One region of the Enterococcus sp. XAF26B05_ASV22 genome, then DNA from elsewhere that is predicted to be linked to it. Evidence: riboswitches for the same ligand, from Rfam matches in the RefSeq annotation. Region 1 holds a riboswitch; each other region holds the start of a gene.

Region 1 (10,904 bases):
ATAAATTGCAGTCTCTAACTGAATTGCTTTTTCAGAAAGTGAAATGATCACAATGCGTTCATCTTCAGGTAATCTATTTCGATTAATGTACCCATTTTTTTCCATTCTTTTCAACATCGGTGTCAATGTTCCTGTATCCAGCGCAAGTTTTTCTCCAATGTCTGAAATCCGCTGATCTGAGTATTCCCATAAAACTAGTAACACCAAGTATTGAGGATAGGTTAACTGAAATGGTTTTAATGCTTTCGCATACATCCTATTAAATTGCTTTGAAGCCGTTTGTAATGAAAAACACAATTGCTCTTCTAGTCGTCTGTTTTTTTTAGCCACTGGACCCCTCTTTTAATTGCTTAATATAATAGTTAGATTCTACACAATATCGTTTTTGAAATCAATATTTTATACTTACGCGAAAAAATGAGACAGCCGCTTAAACAGGCTATCTCATTTTTGATTTTATTCTTCTATCGGTTCATTTTTGAAAACTAATTGTTCACCTAACAAGCTGATTGTTACTTTGGTTTTAGGTAAGACTTTGCCCGACACAATCTCTTTTGCCAATGGCGTTTCGACTTCTTTTGTAATAAAACGTTTCAATGGACGTGCACCATAAGCTGGGTCATAGCCACTTTCTGCGATCCATGTTTTAGCTTCATCAGAAATGACTAATTCGATCTCTTGATGTTCTAAACGTCTTGCCAATTGAGCAGTCATTTTTCCGATAATGCCTTTGACATTTTCTAAGCTTAGCGGTGTAAACAGGATTGTGTCATCAATTCTATTTAGGAATTCTGGTTTAAAATTGCCGCGTAAAATGGTCATTACTTGTTCTTCCACTTCTTCTGGAATCGTTCCTTCTGAGGTCACACCTTCAAGTAAAAGTTGAGAACCGATATTACTCGTCATGATCAAGACCGTATTTTTGAAATCAACTACTCGTCCTTTCGAGTCAGTCAAACGACCGTCATCTAAGACTTGTAGTAAAATATTGAACACATCTGGATGTGCTTTTTCGATTTCATCTAATAAGACGATCGTATATGGATTGCGGCGAACAGCTTCCGTTAATTGACCACCTTCTTCATAGCCGATATAGCCTGGAGGTGCTCCAACTAAACGAGACACACTATGTTTCTCCATATACTCACTCATATCGATTCGGACCATGTGATCTTCTGAATCGAATAGGTCTTCTGCTAATGCTTTAGCAAGTTCAGTCTTCCCAACACCTGTTGGCCCTAAGAATAAGAATGAACCTAACGGACGATTTGGGTCTTGCAAACCAGCGCGTGAACGTATTACTGCATCACTTACAGCATCTACGGCTTCATCTTGACCAATGACACGTTTATGAAGTGTTTCATTCAATTTCATTAGTTTTTCACGTTCACCTTCAACTAGTTTTGTTACAGGAATCCCTGTTAAACGACCCACAACTTGTGCAATTTCATTTTCAGTCACGGCTTCTTGTACCATCCGGACATTGTCTTTAGCATTTTTTTCTTCAAGTTGTTTTAGCTCTTCTTCTAATTTAGGAATCGTACCATGACGTAAAACAGCTGCTCGTTCTAAGTCATAATTGTTTTCAGCATCTTCTAATTCATGTTTTGCCTTGTCGATTTCACCACGTTTATTGCTGACAGCATTCACTTCTTCTTTTTCTGTTTCCCATTGCATCTTCATGGCATTCGCTTCTTCACGAAGATCTGCCAGTTCTTCTTGCAATGCATTTAGACGTTTTTTACTAGCATCATCGGATTCTTTTTTCAAGGCAGCTTCTTCGATCTCTAATTGCATCAATCGACGTGTTACTTGGTCAAGCTCGGTCGGCATTGAATTCATTTCAACTCGAATCGTTGCGCTCGCTTCATCGACCAAATCGATAGCTTTATCTGGCAAGAAACGATCCGTGATGTAGCGGTCAGATAACGTTGCTGCAGCAACTAAAGCATTATCATGGATGTTCACGCTATGATGAATTTCAAATCGTTCTTTTAAGCCACGTAAAATACTGATTGTATCTTCAACAGTTGGTTCTTTAACTAAGACTTTTTGGAAACGACGTTCTAAGGCTTTGTCTTTTTCCATATATTGGCGATATTCATCTAGTGTTGTTGCTCCAATCAAATGCAATTCACCGCGGGCCAACATAGGTTTTAACAGATTGCCAGCGTCCATACTACCTTCTGTTTTACCGGCACCAACAATATTGTGAATTTCATCAATGAAAAGAATGATACGTCCTTCACTTTTTTTCACTTCTTTTAAAACTGCTTTCAAGCGTTCTTCAAATTCACCGCGGAATTTAGCGCCAGCGATCAATGCACCCATATCTAATGAAAAGATAGTTTTGTCCTTTAAATTTTCAGGTACATCTTTGCGAACGATTCGTTGGGCTAACCCTTCGATAATTGCTGTTTTCCCAACGCCTGGTTCACCAATCAGCACAGGATTATTTTTTGTCTTCCGCGAAAGAATACGAATCACATCTCGAATCTCTTCATCACGGCCGATTATGGGATCTTGATTGCCGCTTTTCACTTGTTGTACTAAATCTACCCCATATTTTTCTAAAGCTTTGTATTGTTCTTCTTGATTTTGAGAAGTCACACGATCTCCCCCTCTCATGTCTTCTATATTTTTACGTAATTCTTTTTCTGTGATTCCCTGACTTGTTAAATAGCTTGTTAAACGGTAGTTTTTCAATTTCATCAACGCTAAAATCACGATTTCAGTTGCTAAAAATTCATCTTGGAATGACTCTCTAAGTTTATCTGCTTCACCTAATAAATTAAACAAATTTTGGCTCATACTTTGACCATATTGAATGTTGCTACCCTGAATAATTGGGTATTCATCGATTGCTTTATCGATTTCTCGTTCAAAAGCGTCTACATCAACGCCTGCATCTGTATAAAAATTACGCCCAAAATGATTAGGTTGCAAAAAAATCTTCCATAGGTGCGCAATATCTATTTCCTGATGATGACGAGTAACGGCTACTTGTTGCGCCTCTGCAATTGCCTCTTGTAATGTCGTTGTCATTTTTTCGATGTTCATAGAATTACCTCCTAAATTTAAAAGCGGAACAAATCGATTTAGCCTGTAGAAAATCAGGAAATTAACATTGAAACGTTCTTTATTTCATTGGTAATTTGTCTATTTTCATAAGGATTGATTTGTGCAGCTAGATAATTGTTAAAGCGGAGCGGGCTCGTACAGCTCTGACAGAAAAATAGGAAAATCTGACTGAGGTGCTTTTTGCCTCATTTAGATTTTATCTTTTTTCCGAAGAGCTAACCCGCGTAGCTAGATAATGTAAAGCGGAGCGGGCTCGTACAGCTCTGACAGAAAAATAGGAAAATCTGACTGAGGTGCTTTTTGCCTCATTTAGATTTTATCTTTTTTCCGAAGAACTAGCCCGCGTAGCTAAATAATTGTTAAAGCTGAATAAGCTCTTTAATTTCTACTATATAAATAGTACTTTTAACTTATAAAAAAGCATAAGGTCTGATTAATTTTGACCTTATATCGTTATTATACTCATTTAGTCAGTAAAGGTCAAACAAAAAAACACTCTTTTTTATTTTCCTTCTCTTTATGATAACGCAACGTTTTATTTTAGCAAAAGATATGCGGCTAATCAGAAAAAAGATTGATATCCAAAATCAATTGGACTCAATCTTTTACTCAATTTTATAATAATTCTCCAAATCGTTTGACATAGAATTTTTTTACGATCATGACTAGGAATAAATAGGACACTATTGTTAAACCTAACCAAGCAAAGTAATTTAACGGCAGTTCAGCTAATCCTAAACTTTGTCCAAAACTTGTAAACGGTAAAATCGTTCCAACCGCAATTCCTAAAGACGTAATAGTCGTTAAAATAAACGACGCTCTGCTTTGGATAAACGGAATTTTAGGTGTTCGCAATGTATGAATCACCAACGTTTGTGACCAAAGAGATTCTATAAACCAACCAGCGTGAAAAATCGCAATAAAAGTCGCTTGTTGTGCTGGATCTAAATCATGGTAGTTTCCTCCGACTAGTTGAGGACAAATGACAAAATACATTAACAAATAAGTCGTAATGTCAAAAACTGAACTTGTAGGGCCCAACCATTTCATAAACGAACCAATCTTTGAAGCGTTCCATTTTTTAGGTTGCTCTAGGTACTCATCGTCTACATGATCCCAAGGAATTGACATACATGAAATATCATAAATCAAATTTAAAAAGAGTAGTTGTAACGGTAACATAGGTAGAAACGGTAAAAAGATACTTGCTACTACAACTGAAAACATGTTACCAAAATTAGAACTCGCCGTCATTTTGACATACTTCATGATATTACCAAAAGTCGTTCTTCCTGCTAATAGCCCTCGTTCCAAAACCATCAAGTCTTTTTCAAGTAAAATAACATCTGCCGATTCTTTTGCAATATCAACCGCTGTATCGACAGAAATACCAACATCGGCTTCTTTCATTGCTGGGGCATCATTGATCCCATCTCCCATAAAACCAACGGTATGGCCAGCTTCTCTTAATACTTGAACGATCCGCGTTTTTTGTTGAGGTGTCAATTTCACAAAAATATTATACTTTTCAGCAATCGTTTTTAGTTCAAAATCATTCATTTTAGTAATTTCATTCCCTGTAATCAGTTCTTCATTTGCTAATCCAACTTGTTTACAAACTGATTTCGTCACCAGAGCATTATCACCAGTCAATACTTTGACCCCAACCCCATGTTTTTTCAACGCTTCCAATGCAGCTTTTGTTGTTTCTTTTGGCGGATCAAGGAATGCAAGATACCCAATTAAAACCATTTCATTTTCATCTGAGACAGAAAACTCATCAATGGTCGCTGGGTTTGTTTTTTGAGAAACAGCTAACACACGTAGCCCGTCTTCATTCAATTCTTCAACGGTTTTCAAAATTTCTTTTTTAAGTGATTCTGTTAAAGGCGTTACGGTTCCTTGATAGTCTACAAAACTTGAAATTTCTAACATTTCTTCGACGGCACCTTTTGTAATCATTTGCGTTTTGCCAGATGTATCTTCGATCACAACACTCATACGACGTCGTTTAAAATCAAAAGGAATTTCATCTACTTTTTTGTATTTAGAAGAATCGATCGATAATTCTTCTTTTGCGGCGTCAATAATTGCGACATCCATTAAATTTTTCAAGCCTGTTTGATAATAACTATTAAAGAATGCATGGCGCAACACTCGGCTATCTTCCTTGCCATCACAATCTAAATGATACTCTAAAATAATCTTATCTTGAGTCAATGTACCTGTCTTATCTGTACATAGAACGTCAATTGCACCAAAATTTTGAATCGCGTTTAGATTTTTGATAATTGTGCCTTTTTTAGCCATACTTGAAGCGCCTTTAACAAGATTCGTCGTCACGATCATCGGCAGCATTTCAGGTGTTAGCCCCACCGCTACAGACAACCCGAAAAGAAACGCTTCAAACCAATCACCTTTTGTTAATCCGTTAATTAAAAATACTGCTGGCGCCATGACTAACATAAATCGAATCAACAACCATGAAGTTTTGCTGATGCCGACTTCAAAATTTGTTTGAGGGTTTTTATCTGAAACATCTTGTGCTACTTTTCCAAAAAGAGTGTTATCTCCTACTGAAACAACAATTCCTTCTGCACTACCGCTAATAACATTACTGCCCATAAAAACAATATTTTCATATTCTGTTTCCACGCTGTTTCCTTTTAACTTGTAATCTGCTCTTTTTTCAACTGGATAACTTTCGCCCGTCATTGCAGATTGAGACACAAATAAGTCTTTTGTTTTGGTTAAACGGATATCAGCTGGAATCATATCACCTGCAGATAATTTTATGATATCGCCACAGACGATTTCTTCTATTGGAAGTTCTACTTCTTTTTTTCTACGGACAACGGTTGCCGTAATCTTTACCATGTTATTCAATTTTTCTGCTGCTTGATTTGATTTAACCGATTGAATCAATGTCATTGTACCGCTGATCAACACCATCGCCATGATGATAAGTACACCTATAAGATCACGATCTGCTGGTGGTGCAATAACATAATCTGTTATAAAGGAAATAATAGCAAGTGCGATCAAAACAATTGTAAATGGCGTAAAATAAGCTTTAATTATTTCAACGAATAGCGGTGTTTTTTTGCCGTGAGTAATTGTATTTTCACCAAATTCCTCTCTTGATAAAACCGCTTGTTGGTTTGATAGTCCTATTTTGGAAGAGTTGAAAAAGGTAATGATATTTTCGGCTGAGTTCCGTGCAAAATATTCATATGACTGATTATTTTTTTTAGTTAATGCTGTTCTTTTATCCATGTATTTCTCCTTCTTTCTAAAACTCTGATTAATGAAATGTAGGTTAGTCTAATACAAACGATCATCCTTTACAATCTCATTGTGTTCTCTCTATTTTAGGAATCGGACTGATAGATAAAAGAAAATCTGTTAGCGGAGAAAATTGCTTTTTTGCCCTAGAAACAAATAGACAATAATAATTATAATTTCTTCAACAGATTTCTTTATCCATGAGCCCTTAATCATCTGACTACTGTCATCCATTTGTTTCCATCTCCTTTAGCGTGATATGTTTGATAATTCCGAAATTCCGAGTGTTCTTTTTTGTGCAAAGATTTTTCTTAAATTTTTTTAAGATCACATCCCCATCTGAGTATGCGCTACTTATACGTTGGTAACCAAAATGATCATAAAAGCCCCAAGCTTGTTTACGACCAGTTAAAAATACAGATTGAAAGTTCATCAGCTCTGCTATTTTTTCTGCAAATTCAAGTAATTGTTTTCCTATCCCAAATCCCTGGTACAACTCATCAATCGCAACTTGCTTGATCTGAGCCATCGTGCGGCTTCTTTTTGAAAGAAGTAACGTCCCTACAACTTCCCCGTCAATCATCGCAGCCATATGGAGGTCGTATTTTTCATGAATAGGCAATTCTTTGATCCATTCCTTTCCAGCACTTGTTTTAAGTAGCTTATTTCTTAAAAAAATACCTCTCCAATATTCTTCACTATTCCAATTAATTACGTTGACCTTCACTGTTTTACCATTTTGATTCCTCCATTCTTTTAATTGCTCATTTGATTGATTTCTATGATTTCTGATAGTTGAGACAATTCTGAAATAATCGTATTGACTGCTAATACGCCATTTCTTGTCGCTTCGATTTCTAGGAATAGTCTTACTTTTTGTCCTGCTAAATCGGTACAAGAGAATTTAGTAAAGGTTAAACAATATTTATCGAGTAACTGAATAATTTCAGTTCTAAGCATGACTTCACTTGTATTACTAGCAATAACTGAAAGATAGTGAATCGACTCTACTTGTTCGTCTTCTTTTTGGACAGCCAAGTTGTCCATTTTAAACGATAGATTCCTCAGCAAAATATTAACGAGCATCAAAGCAACTGCGCAACTTATTCCTTCGATCACAAACCCCGCTCCGATCAAACTTCCAACAGCAGCTGAACACCATAAGGTCGCGGCAGTATTGATACCTGTTACGCTAAAGCCTTCTCGCAAAATTACGCCTCCAGCAAGGAATCCGATACCACTGACTACTTGAGCGGCTATTCTTGTAGGACTGCTATCATCCTGAATCAAAGTGGATAAAGAAACGAATTGACATGCACCAAATGTTACCAAGGTCATTGTTCTCATTCCAGCTAGTTTTTTTCGCCATTGCCGTTCTGCCCCAATAATCATTCCTGCAAAAATGCTGGCCATAATGTTGATTAAAAATTCATAAGCTTGCTCCTTTCTTAGATTTGTTGTTAGTGTTTGGTATGCTCGAAATGACATGATGTGATTCAGTATTTCGGTTACTTCTCTCTCTTCGTTCGCCAAGTACTGTTCATCATCTACTCTGTCTTTCCTTTTTATACTTTGGCTTTTAGGTCAAGAGATGGGGGATCGATATGCCGTGATTCAGTATTTCGGTTACTTCTCTCTCTTCGTTCGCCAAGCACTGTTCATCATCTACTCTGTCTTTCCTTTTTATACTTTGGTTTTTAGGACCAGAGATGGGGGATTGATATGCCGTGATTCAGTATTTCGGTTACTTCTCTCTCTTCGTTCGCCAAGTACTGTTCATCATCTACTCTGTCTTTCCTTTTTATACTTTGGTTTTTAGGACCAGAGATGGGGGATTGATATGCCGTGATTCAGTATTTCGGTTACTTCTCTCTCTTCGTTCGCCAAGTACTGTTCATCATCTACTCTGTCCTTTGGCCAATCGTAGTGATTCACAGCAAAAAACCTTCCGCCAAAACTCAGCGGAAGGTCATAAATAAGCGCACAAAAAAAAGCCTGTATGATCTAGTCGTTGAGTTTTGGCACTATACAACGTAAAAAGCAGAGCTTTTAGCTACCTTATGAAAAGCCTTGTAATCGACAATCCCTGTTCTACCCATTGGCATCTCTCGATGTTTTTGGGCAGTAGCCTGTGTTTGTATAGGAGCCTCACCTAACAAATCTATTTAGTTATCTTACAGGTGAAACTATACCATCGTTATAAAACAAATGTCAATGCTTTTTTTGAAAAAATAATTATTTACTCTATAAAAAACAAAAATGACGAGCCTGGGACATAACTAAAAACGTTATGTTTCAGGCTCTTAGTAACCGAATAAACGGTGGGCGCAGAAGCAACTCCTTCGGAAATAAGCCGAAATTCTCGGTGTTAAACACTTCTGTCCCAACCTCAAACATTATCGACTTCAAAATGATTAAATTTTTTCAACTTTTATTACTGAATTCCCAACAACTTGTGGTGGAATCGACATAGTCATTGCTGGTAAACCGACTAATGTAAATTGGATTTTATCACCAGTCTTAAAACTACTTTCTGTGAGTCCATCTGCTAATTGTTCCGTTGTGACATTCAAAATAACACCATCATTTTTCATCATACCAATCATTTTTTCTGGATCTTCAACTGCTTCGACTTCTTTTAGAACCAAACGAGTCGATTGATCCACTGTATCATTTTTTTTAGCATCTTCAACTAAAATAGCTGTAAAAATGGATTGAGATTTTTCTTGATCTTTCATAGTTGAGATTTCATCGATCATTTGGTCTTTCTCACTACTCATTGACGTTTTTTCACTTCCTTTTGACGAGTCGGTTTTATTTTGTGTGCATGCGGCTAAAGAAATCAATGCAATAACCGTTACAAATGTTATAGTAATTTTTTTCATAGACACGCCTCCATTGTTGATACTTTATTATAAACGCTAGACTCTTGCATAGTCCATTACAACCATTTAGTATTAAGAAAAATTAAAAAAGCAACTGAAGTATCACACACTTCAGTCACCTATACTCAACCTATACAGCAGTCGTAAAAGTCAGCTCTATCCATTTCTTCGATCATTACCAGACATTGTAATTTCTTGAGCCAAGTAACGGATTCGTTCCATGATACGACGAGCTTTTAATGGTTCTTGTTCTCCACGCTGGGTCACGGATAAATGTTTCTCTAGCTCTTTTAAATCAAGGTTCGATGAAAAGAACGTTACCAATTGTTCTTGCATACGATATTGTAAAATAACGCTTAATACATCATCTCGAATCCAAGAAGTCATTGATTCTGCCCCTAGATCATCAATCATCAAAACAGGTGATTTCTTGACAGCATCCAACTTAGGTCCAACCATATCTTTACCAATTGCCTGTTTCATTTCAACTGTAAAGGTCGGAAAATGGACAATGGTTGTTACAAAACCACGCTCAGCTAAACTATTCGCAATTGCACCTAATAAGAACGATTTCCCTACACCGAAGGTACCTTGAAGATACAAGCCTTTATGGAATTCTTTTGGATTTGTTGTATACTCGTTTAAAAATTTCATAGTTTCGGCCATTGCTTGAGCACGACCTTGAGATGCCGTATCAAATCTATTCAAACTAGCTTCTCGGACATCTTTAGGCATATCCATTGCTCGGACGCGTTTGCGAATTTCATCTTCTTTTTGCTTCGCGATCAACGCTTCTGTAGGTACATAAGTCACATCGATGTAATGGAAATTCAAGGTTAGTTGAGGCTCATATCCAGGAGCAATCATCGTTGGGTCATTTAATTGATATTTACGTTTTTCTTGAACAAACTCATAAAGTTTCGAATAGCTTTTTCGAATATCATCGTCCGTCAATCGTTCACGATTTTCTTTGATGAACTGCTGTACATCAGTATCTTTAAGGACAACTTCAACCAATTCATTATATCGTTCACTCATATCTCTGTTTTGAATGATTTTTGACATTTCTTTCCCTACATCTTCCATTAATTGCCGCCTCCTTTACTCAAGAAATCTTGAATTTCTTTGTCTAGTCGTGCTTGTTCTTCTTTAGATAGTTTCTGCTCTTCAACCGGATTATCTACCCAATCTGGTAATGTTTCTTGACGAATCGGTCGATTATTTTGTCCATATCTCTGCCTAGTTTGTTTTTGTTCTTTGCCTTTTTTAGCTAACTCGCGTACATGATCGATGGCTTTCTCTGGTGAAAAAATACCACTTTGAGCCCATTCATTAGCAATTCGATTCACATAGTCAGCTTTCAACGTAGGTTGCTTTTGAATATTATAAACATAATTGATTAATACATTGATTACACTGTTCGGTAGTCCTGATTTACTTACTAAATATTTAACCAGTGAACGTTCTTGCGGGGTTGTATACCCACCACGTTCATTTTTTAGTGCTTCTAAATAATTTAACGGAAAATTCTTCTCACTATCCATGATCATCTGAATGTCTTGTGTTGAGAATCCGTTCATTTTCAATGAGTTATACCGATATGTCTGCTGATCTTCTGCAGACAACTCAACCGAATCATTTCGTTGAAATTCA
Region 2 (10,904 bases), 740 kb from region 1:
GGTAAAGGAATCCCAGTCAAAGGAAGTAAACCAATATTAGAGCCAATATTTTCTAATATGTGAAATAAGAAATACATAATCACACCAGTCGTAATATACGCATAAAACTCTCGTTTTGCATTGAGCGTACAGATCAGCATTTGATAAATGAGATAAAAGAACAGCAGAATCAAGGTACAAGTTCCTATAAAACCATAGGCTTCACCAATCACAGTGAAAATCATATCGGACTCTCTAACAGGAACGTAAATTTGTAGATCGGTTAGTCCTTTTCCTAACATCTCTCCAGATCCGATAGCAGTTAACCCACGAGCTTGTTGAAATGAAATGGAGTCTGCATATTCGAAAGGATTCAGCCAAGCATGGATTCGATTAAACTGATAGGGCTGAAAATGAAGATAGGAAAGGATAGCTTGGCCTCGTTCCGTTAAAACCAACAAAATACCGCTAACACCAATCACACCTAAAATCCCAAATCCAACCGTTAAGATTTTCCAAGAACAACCAGAAACAAGCACCACACCAAGAAAAATCGAAATAAATACTAAACTTGTACCAAAATCTTTTTGATAAAACATCAAAGCAAAAACAGGTAGACTGACAAGAGATAATTCCCCTAATAATCGGAAATCTTCTTTCAAAGTAGAAGGATTTGAGGCCTTTTGCCGTCTTCTTGTCACGACATAGGCCAACATCAAAATATAGCCAAGTTTCATGAATTCTGATGGCTGAAACGAGAGTGGACCTAGTCGAATCCAACGTTTGGTGCCAGTTGCGGCGGCCATAACTGGGTCGTGAAATTTTATCAGCAAACTCATTAGTAACAGCGATAAACCATAAAGTGTAGGAGTAAATTTCCACAAATATTTAATTGGAATAAACATCGTGATAAACATTGCCACAATGCCTAAGATAGTCCATAGAAGTTGTTTTATCATCAAAGGAGTAATTGATTCAACAGACGGATCTGCATAAAATGCGCCATACTGGGCAATAAAGCCGACAACTATCAAAAGAAAAACAGGTAAAAGAAGCGCATAATTCACAGGTTCACTATTTGGATTTACGTTTTGTCTCATGCCAGTTCTCCTTTTTGCTTCCCTATTTCTCTCATTTCCGTCGCACGGGCATTCAATGCAATACCAAGTGTAATGCTCAATATCAGCAAACTAGATCCACCATAACTGATGAAAGGGAATGTCAATCCTGTCATAGGGATAAACCCTAACAAGCTCCCTACGTTTACGGATACTTGAAGTAAAAGTAACATCCCACAACCAATATAAAGATAGGAGTAATAAAGGATTTTTGATCTTATCGCAAGTAAAAATAAACGAGCAACCATAAAGAATACTAAAAATAAAATCACTAAAGAAACAATCAATCCCAGCTCTTCGATACAAATGGCAAAAATAAAATCTGTATCAGCAGCTGGCAGGAACCCCTTTTTTTGAATACTATTGCCTAAACCTAAGCCCCAAAAACCACCATTATGCATGGCATAATAAGCATTTGACGTTTGAAACCCTTTGCCAGTCGGATCAATGAAAGGATTTTGCATCACTTCGAAACGAGTTACTAAATACCCGAATTTTTCAGGCATCCAATTTGTTGGAATCGACAATAAAAGAACGGTTCCTAAACGTTTTATCGCAACGAAACCAATTAAAGCTATCGACATAAATAAAGGAGATAGTCCGCTGGATAAAAACAAGACTAAAACAAGGATAAAAATCATTGACGCTCCAGCAATATTTGGTTGTAAAGCTACAAAAAACATAAAGAACATAGCCACAAATAAAGAACGTTTATGATCTTTGAACCTAAAAGGAACGAGCGTGTCTGTTTTAGCCAAGTTTGCAGCTAAATAAAGAACGAGTACTAAAGGAACTAACTCAGATGGTTGAAACAAAAGTACGCCTAGATTGATCCAGCGCTTAGCACCACCAACACTTGTTCCAATAAAGGGCAAAGCAACAATAGATAAGAACGTCATCGCCAAAATAACATACATCATTTTAGGTTTACGAAGAACGGACAAGTTAATCCGATAAACAAAACTCATACACACGATACTAAAAAGAAAATACATCGTTTGTTTGATTGCTTTACTCGACGTTCCAAGGTCACTATCTAATAATTGATAGGAACTTGAACTATAGACCATTAAAATACCTATGATTGACAAAATAAAATAAGGGACCAAAACATAAAAATCTAAATAATGCATCTTAGAGAATCTCTTGGATTGTTTCATTTCGCTGCCCCATCATCCAAAAAGCTATGAATAGCTTCTTCATTTTGTTTCTCGTCTATTTCTAAGACACTTCCAGCATCAGTATAATCGTTAAATGCCCAGCTCCCTTTAACTGGTACAGATAAAGTTTCAAGCGTTTTGACATTGCCTGATAGAAAATCTTTTGCTAAATCTATAAGAAGATCAGTGGGGATATTCGTATCTAAGTAACCGACCGCTTCGCCCGCTATTTTCGGAAGTTGTAAGAAGGAGACAGCATCTTTAGATTGTTTTGCCAGTGCGTCCATAACTTGTTGTTGTCTTCTTACTCGACCAAAATCGCCCTCTTCATCCATTCGAAAACGAGCATACTGTAATAACGTGTTACCATCCATGAGTTGTTTGCCTTTTTTGATGTCGACATTGTCTAGGTTGATATCTTTTTCTGCATCGATTTCAATCCCTTTTGGATAAAGTTCATTGATTAATTGAACAAAATGAGTAAAATCTGCCGAAATATAATAATTGATTGGCAAACCAAATGAGTCATTGAGGACCTTTCGTGTTAATTCGGCTCCGCCGTACGCGTAAGCAGCATTGATTTTCTCTAATCCATGTCCAGGTATTGACACATAAGAATCTCTCATGATTGATATTAATTTTGGTTGTTTTGTTTCACTGTTGTAGTGGGCGACCATTAATGTATCAGCACGTCCGCCATCTTCATCATCTTCACGACCGTCATCACCAATTAACATAATCGTGATCTCTTTCAGATTTGTCTGTTGATCACCAGAGAAGTTAGTATTCTTGTTCTTATTCACTTGGGATTGAGCCATTTTTTTTCCATTATGAAAATTTATTGCGGTGTAACTCCCAATTCCTGTAAAAATCAAGAGAACAAAAAGAATTATACAAATTAACCATTTTATTCCAGTTTTCATAGTTTATTCCTCGCTAATCATTTTAATTGATCATCAAATAAAGTTTGGCATTAGGAATTGATTTAGATGGGGGACAAAAAGATCTTTATACTAAAATAATGAATCACAGTAAGTCAAAATTAAAAGAAGTATCTCTAAACCATTAAATCATAATGAAGAGATGTTTTCTCCTTCGATTTGTATATCCACCTCCTGGAAGTAAAATTCTGTCAACATTATCTATCAAAACAAAAAACCTTCGCTTAGAATAACTCAGCGAAGGTGGATTGATTTCAGCACAAAAAGAGCTTTTCATCATTCTCATCGTTGAGTTTTAGCACTATGAAACGTAAAAAGCAGAGCTTTTAGCTACTTTGTGAAAAGCCTTAATTCGACAATTCCTGTCCTACCCATTCCTGTCTTTCGACATTTTTGAGCAGTAGCCTGTGTTTCCATAGGAGCCTCACCTAACAAGTTATTCAGATCGCCCTAAATATAGTGAATATCTTCGTTAAAGTCAATAAAGTAAATATTAATTTTTTTATAATATGTCGATCTGAAACGGATAAACTTGTTATTTAAAGTAGAAAATTCCGTTTTCTAGAGGGGTATAGCGGTCGAGTTGAAAAGAGTGGAAAATGACTACGTACTATTTTCTTTACTCTTTCTTAAACATAGCCTCAAATAATTGCTATCTAATGATTTAGAAAGAATATCGGAAAGCATGAACCTTTATGTTTCGGCGTTGTCTTATTTTTGGGGATCAAATGATTAAACAAATAATAGGCAACATGCTATAATTGAAATTGATACAGGGTTTGTAACTGTACTATAAAATACGGTTTTCCTTAATGTAGATTCTTTATATTCTTTTTTGTATAAGGGAATTGGTTTAATGAAACATGATTTCAGAAAGGGTGTAACACGTAATGGGTAAAAGCAGAAATGGTGCCGAAGTGATTGTTGAGAGCTTGAAAAATCATCAAGTCGATTATGTCTTTGGAATTCCAGGAGCAAAGATTGATGGTCTGTTTAATGCGTTAGTCGATGATGGCCCAGAATTGATCGTAACGCGTCATGAACAAAATGCAGCCTTTATGGCAGCTGCCGTTGGTCGCTTGACTGGAAATCCAGGTGTAGTTGTTACAACGAGTGGTCCAGGTGCGAGTAATCTCGCTACAGGGTTAGTAACAGCTACAGCAGAAGGCGATCCTGTACTGGCGATCGGTGGTCAAGTAAAACGAAGAGACTTATTAAAATTAACCCACCAAAGTATGAACAATGCTGCTTTATTCGAGCCAATCACGAAGTACAGTGCAGAAATTCAAGATCCAGAGACCATTTCTGAAGTCTTAGCAAATGCTTATCGATTGGCAAAGTCGTCAAAAAAAGGAGCTAGTTTTATCAGTATTCCGCAAGATGTAGTTGATGCTCCAGTAGAATCTGTCGGCATAAAACCATTGAGTGATCCGAAAATCGGCTCTGCTTCATCAAAAGATATCGACTACCTTTCACAACGGATTCAAGCGGCTGAGCTGCCTGTGTTATTGGTCGGGATGCGTGCCTCTACAGATAAAGAAGCAAAGGCAATTCGCGCAATCGTTGAGAAAACGAACATTCCAGTCGTTGAAACGTTCCAATCTGCAGGAGTGATTTCTCGAAAATTAGAAGACCACTTCTTCGGACGAATCGGTTTGTTTCGCAATCAACCAGGTGATATGCTATTAAAACGCAGTGATTTGGTGATTGCGGTCGGCTATGATCCAATAGAATATGAGGCTAGAAATTGGAATGCAGAAGGAGATTCGGCGATTATAGTAATTGATGATACACCGGCTGAAATCGACCAATATTTCCAACCGGAACGAGAACTGATCGGCGACATTGCTGAGACATTAACCGTTCTTTTACCAAGTATTGAAGCGAAAGGATTATCTGATAAAGCGATAGGATATTTAGATTTATTGCATGAAAAACTGGTTAAACGAGACGATGTGAAAGAGGGGACAACAGAAGGATTGATTCACCCTCTAGAAGTGATCGAAACATTGCAAAATATAGTAACAGACGATATGACAGTCACTGTTGATGTAGGGAGTCATTATATTTGGATGGCTCGTCATTTTAGAAGTTATGAGCCGAGACATTTACTTTTTAGTAATGGGATGCAGACATTAGGTGTTGCGCTTCCTTGGGCGATTTCAGCAGCATTGGTTCGACCAAACACGCAAATACTATCAATTTCAGGGGATGGTGGCTTTTTGTTTTCTGCTCAGGATCTTGAGACGGCAGTCCGAAAAAAATTAAATATCATTCATTTGATTTGGAATGACGGACGTTATAACATGGTTGAATTTCAAGAGCAACTTAAATATCATCGAATTTCTGGTGTGGACTTTGGACCCGTCGATTTTGTGAAATATGCTGAGGCTTTTGGAGCCAAAGGATTACGCGCTGAGAATGTTCAAGAATTAAAAGCAGCAATTTTAAAAGGAATTGAAACAGAAGGGCCTGTTGTGATCGATATTCCAATTGATTACCAAGATAACGAAAAACTTGGCGAAACGATTTTACCAGATCAATTTTATTAGAAAGGTGATAACAATGACAAAAGAAACAGTCTTATATCAGCACGGAACTTTAGGAGCTTTAATGGCAGGCTTGATGGATGGGACTGAAACAATCACTAATATTTTAAAAAAAGGTGATTTTGGGATCGGTACTTTATCTGGTTTAGATGGGGAGTTAATCATTTTAGAGGGGAAAGCTTTTCAAGGAAGGGAAGATGGGGCCTTGGTTGCACTAGATGGCAAACAAGAAACACCTTATGCAGCTGTGACTACATTTAAACCAACAATCACTTTTCCAGTGGCTGGTCCTATAGATTATTCAAAAACAAATAAATTAATCAGCGAACATTTAAAGAGCGAAAACCTTTTTCATGCAATCAAAATTCATGGGAAATTTAAAACAGTCCATGTTCGAGTGATGCCCAAACAGCAAAAACCTTATAAACGATTGGTTGAAGTATCCAAAGAACAGCCTGAGTTTGAAAAAGAAATGGTTACTGGCACTATACTTGGCTTCTTCACACCAGAACTATTTCAAGGTGTTGCAGCAGCAGAGTTTCATTTGCATTTTATAGGCGACAAGCAAACGTTTGGCGGACACCTGATAGATTTTGAATTGGAATCAGGGGTGATTGAGATTGAACCCATGGACTCATTATTTCAACATTTTCCCAAAAATGATGAAACATTTATTCATACAGCCATTGATTATGCTGATTTAGATAAAGAAATCCAAGAAGCGGAATAGAAAGGGTGTGGGACAAAAGTAAAAATCACTTTTGTTTCACACCCTAGTTGCGAATAAAAGGCGAGAGCAGAAGCAATCCCTTGGGAAATAAGCTTCTGTCTCAGGCTCTTTCATTTTGAAGCAATTTTTTCGCTTTTTCTGTATTTGCAAAATGAAGTTTCACATATTTACTTAGTAATGTCATCCCACCTTTAGCCAACACTTTCGCTGCAACTTTATCAGAAACAGCGCCCGCACCAGAAGGAACTTTCATTCCTAATTCTTTGGATTCTTTATCTAGTTCTTCTAAAAAAGCCGCTCGGCTAATGATTGAAGCCGCTGCTACTGCTACATGATATTGCTCACCTTTTGTAATGAAGAATAATTTTTCATTGACTTGATTTTGTTCACTTCGTACATACTTTTTATAATTGGCTTCAGGTGTAAATTGATCGATCAAAATACCGTCTGGTTTCGTTGGTGCGATGTCGTTCAATAATAAATGGATTGCTTGATTATGTAATGCGACTTTCATATGAACCGCATTATATTTTGGCTGGATCTGATTGTATTTTTCTGGCTCAACAATCAATAGTCTATAAGGAACCAGTTCTTTGATGACTGCTGAAAGTTGTACTATTTGCGGATCAGTCAGTTCCTTGGAATCTCGTACGCCAAGTGCTTTTAGTTTTGCCACCATCGTTTTGTCGACGTAAGCAGCGCAAACTGTTACGGGGCCAAAATAACTACCATTGCCAACTTCATCACTACCTAAGACTGAAAGTTGACTGAAATTAGCAGGTAACGCTGTTGCTTTTTTTGATGTCGATCGACTTGTTCCTTTACTTTCAAGTGAACTGCCCCATTTTGCTGCTATCTTTTCGGCATCCCCCCCTTGAAATACGACTTTACCAGAGGTATAAGCTGTAATCGTTGTATTTCCAACTCTGGCAACGAAATCAGTGTAAGGCACAGTTTTATTTAAACGATTTTTCTCATAATAGACATGCATTTTTTTCATTGTATCTTTGTTTACTTTGATTACTTGTGTTTGTGACATAGGGAGCTCCTTTCAAATCTTCTTATTCATAGTAAAACAAAAGAATGGAAAAGTGAAGTATGTTTCTTTGAGTGAAACACAAAAATAAAGCAAAGATAATAGCGGTGTAATAACGTAGATTTGAGTTTTCAGAAAATCTATGGTAGAATAGCTTATAAGTAATGATACTAGTTTGAGTGAGCGGATTTCTGCTCACTCTTTTTAATGGAATAACATAGAAAGAAAGTATGATAAAACGTCGATTTGCTTGACTTTTGTTGTCTGGTTGTATCAATCGACACTTTCTATGATTTAGCTATACGAATCAGGCTTGCTAAAAATCTAGTACGTTACATAAATCTCGAAGGAGGCGAAAATTTTGAGTAGTGTTGTGGAAACTGTTACCGAGTTAGTCACACCAATCTTAGAAAAACAAAATTTTGAACTTGTAGAAGTAGAGTTTGTCAAGGAAGGAAGAGACTGGTTTCTCCGCGTCTTTATTGATAAAGAAGGCGGTATTGATATTTTAGACTGTGCACTTGTGAGTGAGCAGCTAGATGAAAAGCTTGATGCTATGGATCCTGATCCGATTCCCCAAGCGTACTTCCTGGAAGTGTCCTCACCGGGAGCTGAACGTCCGTTGAAGAAAGAAAGCGACTATGAAAAAGCAGTTGGAGAATACATTCATGTTTCACTCTATCAAACAATCGATGGTGAAAAACAGTTTGAAGGTATTTTAAAAACAATAGACAAAGATCAGTTGACCTTGACAGTCAAAATCAAAACAAGAGTCAAAGACTATACATTTGAACGAAAAAACATTGCAAAAGCTCGTTTAGCAATTCAGTTTTAATTGAGTAAAACACGAAGCAGAACGTTCCAGTTTTGACTTATCACGAGATGCAATAAGCGACTTGATAAAAGTCGAGCAGCTCCGTTCGCCTTTCATTTAGACAGTAGGAGGAAATGATAAAAAAATGAGCAAAGAAATGTTAAATGCACTAGATGCATTAGAAGCTGAAAAAGGTATTTCTAAAGAGATTGTGATTGATGCATTGGAAGCAGCATTAGTTTCCGCATACAAAAGACATTATGGACAAGCCCAAAACGTTGAAGTTGAATTTGACGGTAAAAAAGGGAATATCCATGTTTATGCTGTTAAAGAAGTAACGGAGGAAGTCTTTGATTCGCAACTAGAAGTTTCATTAAAAGAAGCGATGGAAGTGAATAAAGCATACGAAATGGGTGATAAAATCCGTTTTGAAGTAACACCAAAAGATTTCGGTCGTATTGCAGCTCAAACAGCAAAACAAGTTATTTTGCAACGTGTTAGAGAAGCAGAACGAAACATTATCTATAACGAATTCAGTGCGTATGAAAATGACATTATGCAAGGAATCGTTGAAAGACAAGACCGCCGCTACATCTATGTGAACTTAGGAAAGATTGAAGCTGTTTTATCAAAGCAAGATCAAATGCCAAACGAGTTTTATCAGCCTCATGATCGTATTAAAGTATACGTTTCGAGAGTTGAAAATACCTCAAAAGGCCCGCAAGTTTTCGTAAGCCGTAGCCATCCAGATTTACTGAAGCGATTATTTGAACAAGAAATCCCAGAAGTGTATGATGGAATAGTAGAGATTGTGAGCATTGCTCGTGAAGCAGGAGATCGTTCAAAAGTTTCTGTTCGTTCAACTGATTCGAATATCGATCCTGTTGGGACATGTGTAGGACCAAAAGGCCAACGTGTTCAAGCCATCGTTAACGAATTAAAAGGGGAGAATATGGATATCGTTGAATGGAGTGAAGACCCAGCAGTTTTCATCAGCAACGCATTGAATCCAGCCCAAGTAGTAGATGTTATTTTCGACCCGAATAACAATAAAGCTTGTACTGTAGTCGTTCCAGATTATCAATTATCACTGGCTATCGGTAAAAGAGGACAAAATGCACGTTTAGCTGCAAAATTGACTGGCTTTAAAATTGATATCAAACCTGAATCTGAAATGGAGAGTTACTATGCAGAACATGCAGAAAACGAAGAAACTCCTGAAGAAGAACATGATGAGGCGATTGTCGCATCTGATTTAACAGCTGATGAGTACGAAAATATCGAGTTTGAAGAAAAAACAGCCGAAGACGAAGAACAAGTTTAACGATTTGGAGGGAATCAAATGAAAAAAAGAAAAATCCCGATGCGTAAATCTGTTGTTTCAGGCGAAATGAAACCGAAAAAAGAATTGGTTCGAATCACGCGTTCGAAAGATGGCGAAGTCGCAATCGACCCTACAGGGAAATTGCCTGGACGAGGAGCTTACGTTTCACTCGAGCCCAAAGAAGTCCAAGAAGCTTGGGACAAACACATTTTAGACCGTGTCTTGGAAACGAAGTTGACAGATGATTTCTACCAAGAATTATTGGATTATGTTGAACACCAAAAAGCACGTAATGAGTTGTTCGGCAATGGCTAAAGAAAAGGTACTGAATTTATTAGGTTTGGCTATGAGAGCTGGAAAACTAGTGACCGGTGAAGAGTTAACAATCGGTGATATCCGCAGTAATAAAGCGAAATTCGTTTTTGTTGCTGGCGATGCTAGTGAGAATACAAGAAAAAAAATCAAGGACAAATGTTCTTATTATAACGTTCCTTGTAGTGAGTCGTTTTTACATTCAGAATTAAGTCACGCAATCGGTAGAACGCGTATGGTGATTGGAATCAATGATCAGGGCTTTGCGACGAAATTCAAGGAACTAATCAAAGGTTAGGAAGGTGATTGCATGGGGAAAAAAAGAATTTATGAACTAGCAAAAGAGATGAATCAATCGAGTAAAGATGTTGTCGAAAAAGCACATGCTCTAGGTATGGATGTGAAAAACCATATGGGCGCAATTTCTTCTGAGGACGAATCAAAGCTTCGCAACTCATTTGGAGGAAATAAACCTGCAAATACACAACAAAAACCCGCTGCGAAACCACAAGCGCAAAGTGGTCAAGGGCAAACAAAACCAGCAAATCAAAAGCCAGCTAACCAAAATGGAAATAGACCAAACCAAAATCAAACTAGACCGCAACAACCAAATGGACAACAAAATCGTCCACAGCAAAATAACCAAAATCGTCCAGCACAACAAGGACAACAAAATAATCAAAATCGTAACAACCAAAATCGAAACATGCAAGGAAGCAGCCAAAATATGACTCAAAACCGTACGAATCAAGGACAGCAAAATCGTCCGCAACAAAACAACCAAAATCGTCCAGCACAATCAGGACAACAAAACAACCAAAATCGTAACAATACACAAAACCGCAGCACGCAAGGAAATACTCAAAACACAAACCAAAACCGTCCTGCTGCAACACAATCAGGTCAACAAAATCGTCCACAACAAGGACAAAATAACAGCA
Region 3 (10,904 bases), 490 kb from region 1:
AAAGGATCCTGTTCGTATCCCTGACTCTTACTAGATAATCCTTTGTACTCTTTCGGCTGTACCGCAATTCTTTTTTTACTGATCGTCAGCCACAAACTAATCTTCAATTTGCCTTGTTCTTCAAAAGAAAGCGATAAAGCTTTTTCGAGTGCTTCAATGATTCTTGCATTTTGAATGGTCAATGTTTTTTCTTGATGTACATCATAAGGCGTCAAAAACCAATAAATTTGAAAATAAAAATAGCGGATTTGCAACTCTTCCCCTTTTAGCTGACCATTACGAATTTTAAGATCAAATTCTTTTACTATTAAATTTAACTCTTTGATCTTTCGAAATAACGAAGATTCACTGATTATAAATTTTGTAGTGAGCTGAACGATCGTAAATTCTCGATAATGAAATAAATAATCGATCAATTGAAATTTGACTGATGCGTGGACATAATCATCCAAAACCTTACTAACCGAAAAATGATCAGACAAGTGAATAGCCACCCATTGTCCATCATAAAAAAGGGAACAGTCCTTTTCATAAGGTTTCAAGTAATAACTTAATTCCTTCAAATCACTTTCTAAAGAAGCCTTTGAAACCCCTAAATAATCTAGCAACTCATGATCTGCAATTCGACCGCCAGCCAAAATTACTTTCTTTAAAATCCCGATTTCTCTTGCTTCTTTCTTATCTAATAATTCTTCAATTTTCATCCGTATCACTCCACAATCCTTCAAATCCTAACTGATTCGTGATGTCAATCACGTTGGAATAATATGGATGATACAAGAAATCTTTTTGATAAAGCGCTTCAAGTTTTTGACCCATTTGAATACCAAGTGCTAGTGTGTTGATTTTCTCTAAAATATTCGCTTTGGAAATTAATTGTGCTCCCAAAATTTTGTGGCTCTCTTTTTCAAAAATAATTTTTCCACAAATTTTTTCACATCCTGAAAATTGAGCACTTTTTTGCTGAACATGGGCAACAGCAATTGACTGCCCGTGAAAGAGCCCCTCTGCTTCCGTCAACCCAGTACTTGCGATATAATAATCAACAAGTTTTGTTCCAATCGTTCGAAGCGAGCCGACAAATGGTGTTGTTGGTTCAACAAGATTTTGAGCTACAACTAAGCCCGCTCTAACCGCATTATTCACTAAAGGAATGTAAAAAGAGTCCTTTGACACGCCATACTGGACCTGAATACAGTCACCGATTGCAAAAATATCTGCTTGAGAGGTTTGCAAGTACTCATTTACAAAAACAGTCTGGTCTGTATGTGTTTGAATAGATTCATCCAAATAGCCTAGATCCGGACGGACATTCATCGCAAAAATCGCACTATCACATAACAGTTTAGATTTCTTTGTTTCAATCAGTAGACCTTCATCTGTGTCGATCGCTTTTTCAACCGTTTCATCAAAATGAAATACAACACCTCGAGACTCCATTTCGGCTTGTACTGGTCGTATCATCTCCTCATCGAAATACTTGAATAATAAATAATCCATCCGCTCAAAAAGATGCACTTCTTTTCCTTTTTTCAACAGCATATCTGCTGCTTCCCCACCGATTTGTCCACCACCGATCAAGGCTACTTTATCACTCCTTTCCAATCGTTCAATAGCTTGTAAAACGCCAGGTAAAAATTTATATTTTAATACCTTTTCTGAATCACTACCCAGAATTTTCTGCGACCATTGACTAGAACCTGTCGCTAAAATCAATTTATTGAAAGACATAATAAACGTTGCTGCTTGTTTTTCATACTTAACGATATACTGTTTCGAATCCATACTGACCACTTTGGCATTTAACAACAAAGAAATACCCTTTTCTATTAATTGTTGTTCTGAAATAAACTCTGCAGTTTGAATAGATTCGCTTGTTTTATTAAAATACCGGTTGATTCCTCCCGGCAAATAACCAATCGTTTCCTGTTTCTCGATTAAATGAATTTCTGCAACGGGGTGTTTTTTTCTAATAGCCAAAGCAGCCGACACGCCAGCAAAAGATGCACCAATGATCACAACTTTCATAGTAAACCCTTCCTTCTAAATAAAAAAAACGCTTTCTTAAAGAATAGCATACGCTTGGTCTAATCGCATAGAATTAAACTGATTTACTTTCCGTTTTTATAAAAAAATCCGTTTACCCACATCAAGGAGAGCAAACGGATCCATTATGTTATTCTTTGTCTTTCATAAAATTCTGAATCGCTTCAGCATTCGTTTGTTCATCTAATTCAATCACGCTTCCAGATTCAGTATAATCATTGAAGTTCCATGACCCTTCTACGGGAACAGATAGTGATTTTAATGGTTTCACTTTTCCAGTTAGAAAATCTTTTGCTAAATCGATTAGAAGACTTGTGGGTACATTTGTATCGATTTTTCCGACCATTTTCCCTGCTACTTGTGGTAATTCCCAAATTGGAATCAAATCTTTAGATTGCTCTACTAAAGCATCCATCACCTGTTGTTGACGTCTGATCCGACCGAAATCGCCTTCTTCATCCATTCTAAAACGAGCATACTGCAGTAAACTATTACCATGTAATGTTTGTTTCCCTTTAAAGATATCCACACCGTCTAAATTAATATCTTTTTCAGCGTCAATCGTTACCCCTTTTGGATAAAGCTCGTCAATAATATCACTAAATTCTTTAAAATCCATGACTACATAATAATTGATTGGTAAATCAAAATTCGTTTTCAGCACGTCTTTTGTCATTTGTGCACCACCATATGCATATGCGGCGTTTATTTTATCTTGTCCGCCATCTGGAAAAGTTACATAGCTGTCTCTCATAATCGAAATCAATTTAGGCTGCTTCGTTTTCCCATCATAGTGCGCTACCATAAGCGTATCTGAACGCCCTTGGTCTTCATCGTCATCTCTTGAATCATTTCCGACGATCATTACAGTCAACTCTTTATCACTTGCTTGTTCATCACCAGTGAAATTCTGGTTCTTATTGGACAATGTTGATTCACTTTCTTCCTTGGCTGTTTGGAATGAAATGGCTGCATAACATCCTACACTGACAACGACAAGAAGAATAGATAATACCGTGATAATCACTATTTTTACAGATTTCTTCATTGGTTATTCCTTTCTATAGCTCCGCTAATTCATTGGATAAAAACAAAAAACTTCACCAAGAGCACTCAGCGAAGGGATTAGATTATAGGCGTTTAAATTTATGACATTTGCCATTTCTTTAGAACGTACCTTACTCTTCTCTTCGTTGAGTTTTAGCACTATATAACGTAAAAAGCATTGCTTTTAGCTACTTTGAAAAACGCCTTAATTCGACGAATTTTGTCCTACCCATACCTGTCTTTCGACATTTCTGAGCAGTAGCCTGTGTTTATATAGGAGCCTCACCTAACAAGTATTTAATTCATTTTAAACTATAATCGTATCGAATCACAAAGTCAAATTAAATTTGATACACGTTATCCAACTTGTGTAGTTATGTTCCTAAACTAAACCGACTCTGTGCTTGTTCCCACGGTAAAATCCACGCTGGCTAATAAATCGTTTCACTAAAAATCTTTATATTTTCTTAAAAAATGACTATCCAACTAAAAAAAACAACTTTAGATAGACATTCTTTCTTTTATCTGTTTCAATGTTTAAAAGACCCAACTTTTGGAGGCTATAAATGGACCATTTTTTAGAAAAACAGCAAGAGTATTTTTTTAACTTTTTAACAGACAGCATTGACAATTTTTTACTAGATCATTCCGATGAACGATTTTATGCATTTGCTTTGGACTGCAATATTTATGAGGAAGGTGAAATCAACTTATGCTTTAATACAGTGAACCTTTGGCAAGAAACAACCAGTTATTACGCAACTAAAGGCTACACTAAAACACAATTGGAAGAAATGAAGTACAATTCCGGTGATTGGGATGAAAATCAGCGATTTGCCTCTCTTCATTTATTTGATGATTGGGTAGAAGATGAACAAGATATTGAGACAGTTCTTGAATGGCTTTGCCAGCAACTCATTCTTTTGACTGATAACGAAACCTTTGAACGAATTCCAAAAACAGAAGACTTCAAACTGCTCGTTTATGATCATGATGAAACGCCAGCCGACTCACAAGAACGATTTGAAAAAATAAGCATGTCAGATTTTTTTCAAATAGAATAGCGAAAAAATGCCTGTAGCTCAAAATTGCAACAGGCATTTTTATATACTTGATATTTTAATAAATTGCTAAATTGATACATTTAGGTCATTTTAAAACAAAATTCTAATTCTTCTACATTAAAAATGGTTCCTAAAATATCATTCACTTTCTCCACTAATTTTGTTTCAACGATGATTTGATCTTTTGTTTCAATTTTTACAGAATCAGTTGAATATGTCAAAAAATCATATTCTTCTTTAAGCGTAACTTGATACTCTTCTTTTTTATATAACGTATAATCATCGATTACATCCATCTGATATTCCCGTTTGAATCCATTTTTTAGTGCAATCGCTGATACTAAAGAATTGACCGTCAATGCTTCTAAAGAAATTGCTTGCTCGTCTATCGTCAGAGTATAATTTTCATCTTCAATAATTCCGCAAGCATTACAACCTCCATCTAATAAATTCACTGTTTTACTAATTATCGCTTTTTTCATTTTTTATAGATCCTTTCTTGCATCTCTATCTTTTTTTACTTATTATAGCAAAAACAAAGGAACAATAAAGTAACTAATTGATTTTAAGCGTTATAGTAACTCATTCTATCGAGGATAGATGGAAATCAATATAGAAGTTCAAATAAAAATCCTTACTCATTATCCTTGCAGAAAATAGGGATTCTATCTAGTTCACTCATTTTTTCCTTCGCCACAAACTATACGTCTGAATCACTACCAATAAAACCAACAGAATAATCACTAAAATCAACCAAATCGGAACCTTGCTCACAATTTTCGTTTCTTCATTTTCTTCTTTGATTCTCTTCGCTTGTCCTCTTGTAATCTGAAATTCATTCTCAAATGCCCATTTTTTCCCATCTTGATTGATTTGTGTTTGACTGATATATGTCCCAGGCCGCAACTGTCTTTTGATAGGTACTGGAAAATCCATCATGGAATTCGGCGCCATTTCTAGCGCCTCTTTTTCATACTTGATTAGCGCTGTCTCATCCCCTTTTTTTCGAACAATAAATTTTAGAGCCATTTTCTTTGAAATCGCTGCATTTACATTACGAATCGAATGGATCACGGCTATTTTCTTCCCTTGTTTGGATCTGGCAACATCTACTGTATCTATTTCATAATCAGGCAAAACCGAAGTATCTGTCTCTTTTAAGACTACACCCAATACATAATGGAATCGCTGTTGAACTGCCACCTCTTTACTTTTAGTTTCACTTTCAACTGAATTTTTGGTAAAACGCAGTCCTCCTGCAATCACACCATCATATCTTTCTTTTGGCATCTTCAAATGAAAATGAGCAATCTTTGTTTCATAAGGTTGTATGGACATCGTCGTTTCTAAAACCTTGATCAGAGATTCAAAAGGATATGCCAATGTTTCATCCTGGATCCCTTTCACTGTATAATCGATCATTCCTTCTTCCGTTGTCGTTGCATTTATGGCATTGATAGAAATAGAAATAGGTGAATCTTCTGGATTCACTAATTTAACGTGTAATTCTTGCTCTTCTTCCGGCAGCATTTTCAAATCAAAATAAGATTTGTTGATATCAACTTGATTCTGCGGAATGACCGCTTGCACATAAAAGCTATTTGTCTCTCTGCTATCAGTTTGTGCTAAAACTGTTTTTACATTCAAAACATTAAATAAAAAAATAAATCCAATAGAAAATAAGATAGTACTCCCTTTCGCCCCAGAAAAATCACACATTTAAGCCACTCCTTCCATGTTCATCAGAAAAAAAGAGTGAAATAAACGGATGCTCATCCCACTCTCTCAAAATCATCCTTTGATTCTATGGCGCATCGGCCAATGTCCAATCGATCGTAGATGTATGTTTCCCAAGCGTTGCCATTGCGGCAGGTACATCAAGTGTCACACCTTTACTTTCAGCATCTGGCCATGTAAAGGTCCAAGTTCCAGCACCTGCTCCTGTTGCGGCTGTTGCGAATGGTGTTGCCGTAGTAGCTCCACTCGCTAACTTGACTGTATTAACAGGTGTTGGTGCGTCCGCCTCACTATTGGTTCCTACTTGTGTATTTTTAAAATTCAAACTAGCATTCGGTAAAGAAGCTGCAGCGGAGCTGTCTTTAAATCCATTTAATTTCCCGCTTAGTTTCCATCCGGCATTTGTTCCTCTAGCATCTGAAACAACAACAGTGATTGCTTCAGGATTTGTGGGAATATATGAAGCATCATCGACTGAAATCGTTTGTGACGCATAGCTGATTGTAGAAACAGCCTCCAATGTTAAAGCGCCTGGTGTGAACGTAACATCCACATCAGTAGCCTTATTAATATCAGCAGCTGAAGCAGATTGACCTAAAAATAATGTACCAAAAACGACTGATAACAATAAAACGGTTGAACTCTTCATTTTGTACACCCTCTCTTTATTAGTAAACTTATAGTTATTTGGCACCGACAGAAACAATGATTCTACCACTTGATGCTGTCTCAGTCCCAAGTGTTGCTACCGTGCTAAAGGTGATTGCTGTACCGGCTGTTAACTGGCGACCAGAAATATCTAGTGAAAATAGACCGTCAGCATTAACTGGTACTTCTTCATAACTATTTCCTGGGAACCTCACTCTAACTCTAAATTGAGTTCCTTCAGGAGGATTCATGATCTTAACGCTTCCTTTGATTATTACATCACCAACGAAAATAGGCGCTACAACTGGTGTCGGAACAACATAACCTTCTAAAGATGGACTCTTCCCTACTGCAAAAACAATGCTGTCACTTTCTTTCCCTTTTAACGATTGAGCATGTTCTGCAATGGTTACTACTCTTATCGGATCGCCTTCTTTCAGTTTTTTATCAGCTACTGGGATTGAAAAAGTTCCATCATTTTCAAGAGCTACCCTTTTTATAGAACCATCAGCGAATTGAGCTTGCATAAATAGTTCAGTCCCAATTGGAACATTCGTTAATGTGACAGAACCTTTAAGCTCCTTACTTCCTTCATTTACACTTTTGACCTGTGGTTTTGGAACTTGATAGTTCTTCAAAGGATCAATGATTACTTGTAGGATTTCTGGTTCACTAACATTTATGCGGTTCCCATCACTCATTTCAACCACTACGTTCAGTAGATCATTCCCTTGAGCCTGATACTTGTCAAACGGGATTGTAAAGTTCCCCTCCTCATTGATTGAACTACTCACGGTAGTCCCATCAGGTAATGTCACTCTAGCTTTAAAAGTCACCCCATTTGGTACAGGTGAAGCCAGATCGACCCTACCACTAAGGCTAGTTACACCTTCTAGCACATCACTAAGTACTGGTTTTGGAACTACATAATGTATAAACGAATCTTCTATCACTTGTTTGATCTCTTGTTCACTGACTTTGGTCTGTTTTTCATTACTTGCTTCAATCACCACTTTTATTTGATCATTACGTTGTGGTTGATAGGAACCAAATGGAATCGTGAAAGTACCTTTTTCATCAATATTACCCATCAACCTTGAGCCATTGGGCAATTCAACGTTTACCTTAAATGTCACACCCTCCGGTACAGGTTGCGCTATTGCTACGCTTCCTTTAAGACTGTCTACACCTTCTAAAATATCCTCGACATTAGGTTTTGCAACGGAATAATTTGTTAAAGAATCTTCCTCTACTTTATCGAAATATAAATTGATCTCATCTCCATTTGCATGGATCGTATTCAATAACGCTACATCAATCACTGGTTTATTAACTGCCATAGCAGTCACCTTTGCTTTTTCAGCAGCTACATCAGAAACTTTCGTAGAAAAATTAAACGTAACATCACCAAGTACATTAGCCTGCAATGCTTGAGTCAACACATCCGATGTTCCATTAGCAATTTGCCCTACAAGATCAAGCAAACCATTAACGGCAGGTTTTAGTAACTCCAAAACTGGATTCAATATAGCCAAAAGACCAGTAAATTTTAATCCAGCAACTGCTTCTTTCAACGGCTCAAATAACTTTGCATACGTTGTACGAACATATTGGCCTAATCCATCAGTGAAATCGACCATCACATAATTACCATCTGGTGACAATTTCCCTTCAACTGTCGCTTCGTAGCTACCCAAATCTTGAAGAGAGTTAAGCCCTTCAAACGCCTTTTCTAATGAATCAAGTTGTAAGCCTAAAGGTTTCGCCAACCCAAGCAGTCTCGTTACAAGTCCACCTACTTTTAAAACTAAATCTTTGACTACTGGAACATCTCCAGGCACGATTGGAAGCAACTTGGCATTAGTATTAATCAAAATCGGTCCATCCATTTTCCCACGTAACTCCTCTGGAATCGCAAAAACAATAACCTTCGGTGATACTAAACCGACATCCGCAATTGCGGTTCCTTGAAACGAAAGATCTAAGTCATATGTAGAATCTGCATTTTTCTCCAACTTAACACCATTATTGATAACGGTTCCATTATTGGAAGATAATTGTGTTCCTTTTAAGATACTGACATCCACAAAATCTGTCGCATTTACTGACTCAGCAGCTTTCACTTCATACTGACCATTATCCCCAAAAATTGTCAGTGAACTTGGGATAACTCCAGCTAAAAATAAAACTGTAGTACCCACTAACGTAATAACAAAACTATAACGCTTTTTCATAATTGCCTCCTTTTTCTAGATTAACTCTTATGGGCAAATAAGTAATACATGATTAAATTGAATAATACTATCTATATAATAATATTTCAACTAATTTACTTTTAATTTTTGTCTAAAAATATATTTAAATCGTTAAAATTACACAACGTTATTATTTTCTTGAAATATCGTGTAAAATGCTTGTTTTTTATTAGGAAGAATCAAAAACTATTCAGCTGATTTCCTTTGAATATCCTCGATTTTTTTAAATAGATAAACCAGAAGCATCAAATACAGCCTTATTTATAGACTACAAACTGATTTTTTAAGTAAATAAAATAACATTCATTTTCCCGGGAAATTTCTTTCATTATTTTAAATTTCTCACAAAAAGCACCGTCTTGTTAGCTTATTTTTTCTATATTAAAATTGAATTAAGATACCTTACTACATTGTGGAGTATGAGAAAATACTTACATTCTGAGTTAAGGAATGTAAACCTAAATATTATGGTTCGTTTTGAACGTTACCCTCATCGTACAAAGATTCTAGATAAACACTCGACAACTGTGCTTTTTTTAAAGATCAAGGCCCTTCATTTTTAAGAACAGCTCTGACTCTTCAATTATTCACAAAATAGTAAATAAACGGTTGGAATAGGAGCCATTCCTATCTCAACCGTTCTCTTTTAATATAGTTTAGTAAAAATTAGTTTATTGAAATTTATTTGAATCAGCTCCATAAAAAATTAGAAATTATTTTATGGAGTTGATTCAGCAACCTATTGACCATGCCTAAATGAAACAATCATCATTCCTAAACACAAGCGATTGACTTGCTGCTAAGGTTTATACCTTTCATCAAGTTAGTTCCTTTTCGAAAAAATCAGCAACAACATCCATCATCTCACCTTTGACTAAATGTCCATCACCTTCACCTGTCATAAACTTGCTCTCTTTAGCATAAGGTTTATCTTCGATCATTTGATAAAAATCAGCCACGTCTTCATATGGGATTTTAGGATCTTTCGTGCCATGCCAAAATAAAACTGGACGCTCTGCCAATGTTTCAGGAGCCCTTGAAAGATCATAATTTGCTACCCAGCTAAGTAACAAAGGCAAATCTTTAGGAACGAAAAATTCCATTTCAGACGCTCGTTCCATTACACGTTCAATATACTTTTGCGGGGCTGGCGTCCCCATCATGCAAGCTGCTGTTTTAATTTCTGGATGCTGGGTCAATAAAGCACATGTCGTTATACCGCCCATTGAAACACCACCAACACCAATCTTTCCATCTTCAATCAACTCTTGTTTCTCAAAATGACGTACCAATTGCGTAAACTCAATGACATTGTATTGAATACTTGACCAAAAAGTCACTGAGGGAATCGGTGATATCGGTCCCGTTTTTCGTTCACCGTGGTTCATCGCATCAGGCAAAATCACACGAATCCCTTTTTTCGCTAATTTCCTAGCCTGAGTCAATGATAGCTCTTTGGCTGACTGCCAACCATGATAATAAATAACTAACGGTAACATACTATTTTTGTTTTCTTCTGAAACAACTTCCAAGACTGGAATTTTTTTGATATACCGATGTCTAATAATGATCTTCATCTTATTCTCTCCTTAAAAAAGGTTATTCTTTTTTAAGTATACACCTTAAACTAAAATCCACTACAATTTTAGTCTTACTGATAGCAATGTTCACTGCCATACTGTTGATTACTCTCTATTTTTTCTCAACCGTCTTCTTCTCCTTCTCCTCTTTAAAAGAACCCTTAAACGCAGTAATGTAAGGAGGACAATGATAGCACTTAACACTCGAGCCAAAATCCTAGCAACTAAATCTAGAAGAGTGTTTTTATTTTTGATTACCTTATAACTGTCTTCAATTGTCTTCAACTCATTTGGTTGAACATGATAACGTGAACTTCCTTCTTTTAGAATATCACTTGCATCCGCATAATTCCCTAATCCATCACTCGCTCTAAGGTACATTTCACCTTCGATACCTTCTCGATTTAAATCAATACTAAATTGGCCTTTTTTATCCACCGAAGTTTCTTGATAATGGTACTCATTATTATCTGTGTAAAACAGTTCGATTTGATACGTATTTTTAGAAGCTGGCATCTTAAGTTCAC

The links. Region 1 has a riboswitch for magnesium ahead of AC1PU0_RS06340 (MgtC/SapB family protein). Riboswitches for the same ligand answer to the same signal wherever they lie in the genome.
Region 2: linked by a shared signal. The riboswitch ahead of AC1PU0_RS10095 (LCP family protein) and the one ahead of AC1PU0_RS06340 (MgtC/SapB family protein) in region 1 are both predicted to bind magnesium.
Region 3: linked by a shared signal. The riboswitch ahead of AC1PU0_RS03990 (LCP family protein) and the one ahead of AC1PU0_RS06340 (MgtC/SapB family protein) in region 1 are both predicted to bind magnesium.

Annotation. Positions count from the first base shown of each region.
Region 1 covers NZ_CM161538.1:1,279,880-1,290,783, reverse strand. The annotation lists gene AC1PU0_RS06360 (MarR family winged helix-turn-helix transcriptional regulator) at 1-330, opposite strand, end outside; gene clpB (ATP-dependent chaperone ClpB) at 457-3,060, opposite strand; gene mgtA (magnesium-translocating P-type ATPase) at 3,697-6,357, opposite strand; gene AC1PU0_RS06345 (GNAT family N-acetyltransferase) at 6,593-7,093, opposite strand; gene AC1PU0_RS06340 (MgtC/SapB family protein) at 7,123-7,899, opposite strand; M-box (ykoK) riboswitch at 8,363-8,533, opposite strand; gene AC1PU0_RS06335 (hypothetical protein) at 8,781-9,251, opposite strand; gene dnaI (primosomal protein DnaI) at 9,408-10,337, opposite strand; gene AC1PU0_RS06325 (replication initiation and membrane attachment family protein) at 10,337-10,904, opposite strand, start outside.
Region 2 covers NZ_CM161538.1:2,024,602-2,035,505, reverse strand. The annotation lists gene AC1PU0_RS10105 (FtsW/RodA/SpoVE family cell cycle protein) at 1-1,079, opposite strand, end outside; gene AC1PU0_RS10100 (FtsW/RodA/SpoVE family cell cycle protein) at 1,076-2,257, opposite strand; gene AC1PU0_RS10095 (LCP family protein) at 2,254-3,180, opposite strand; M-box (ykoK) riboswitch at 3,472-3,641, opposite strand; gene alsS (acetolactate synthase AlsS) at 4,089-5,750, shown strand; gene budA (acetolactate decarboxylase) at 5,764-6,477, shown strand; gene rnhC (ribonuclease HIII) at 6,578-7,516, opposite strand; gene rimP (ribosome maturation factor RimP) at 7,875-8,348, shown strand; gene nusA (transcription termination factor NusA) at 8,473-9,651, shown strand; gene rnpM (RNase P modulator RnpM) at 9,670-9,966, shown strand; gene AC1PU0_RS10060 (YlxQ-related RNA-binding protein) at 9,959-10,261, shown strand; gene infB (translation initiation factor IF-2) at 10,274-10,904, shown strand, end outside.
Region 3 covers NZ_CM161538.1:788,663-799,566, reverse strand. The annotation lists gene AC1PU0_RS04000 (AcpB/EbpR/MafR family transcriptional regulator) at 1-704, opposite strand, end outside; gene AC1PU0_RS03995 (FAD-dependent oxidoreductase) at 694-2,028, opposite strand; gene AC1PU0_RS03990 (LCP family protein) at 2,177-3,094, opposite strand; M-box (ykoK) riboswitch at 3,226-3,394, opposite strand; gene AC1PU0_RS03985 (DUF4303 domain-containing protein) at 3,660-4,157, shown strand; gene AC1PU0_RS03980 (DUF4809 family protein) at 4,238-4,639, opposite strand; gene AC1PU0_RS03975 (WxLIP family cell surface protein) at 4,836-5,876, opposite strand; gene AC1PU0_RS03970 (WxL domain-containing protein) at 5,962-6,543, opposite strand; gene AC1PU0_RS03965 (adhesive domain-containing protein) at 6,578-8,776, opposite strand; gene AC1PU0_RS03960 (alpha/beta fold hydrolase) at 9,616-10,374, opposite strand; gene AC1PU0_RS03955 (hypothetical protein) at 10,483-10,904, opposite strand, start outside.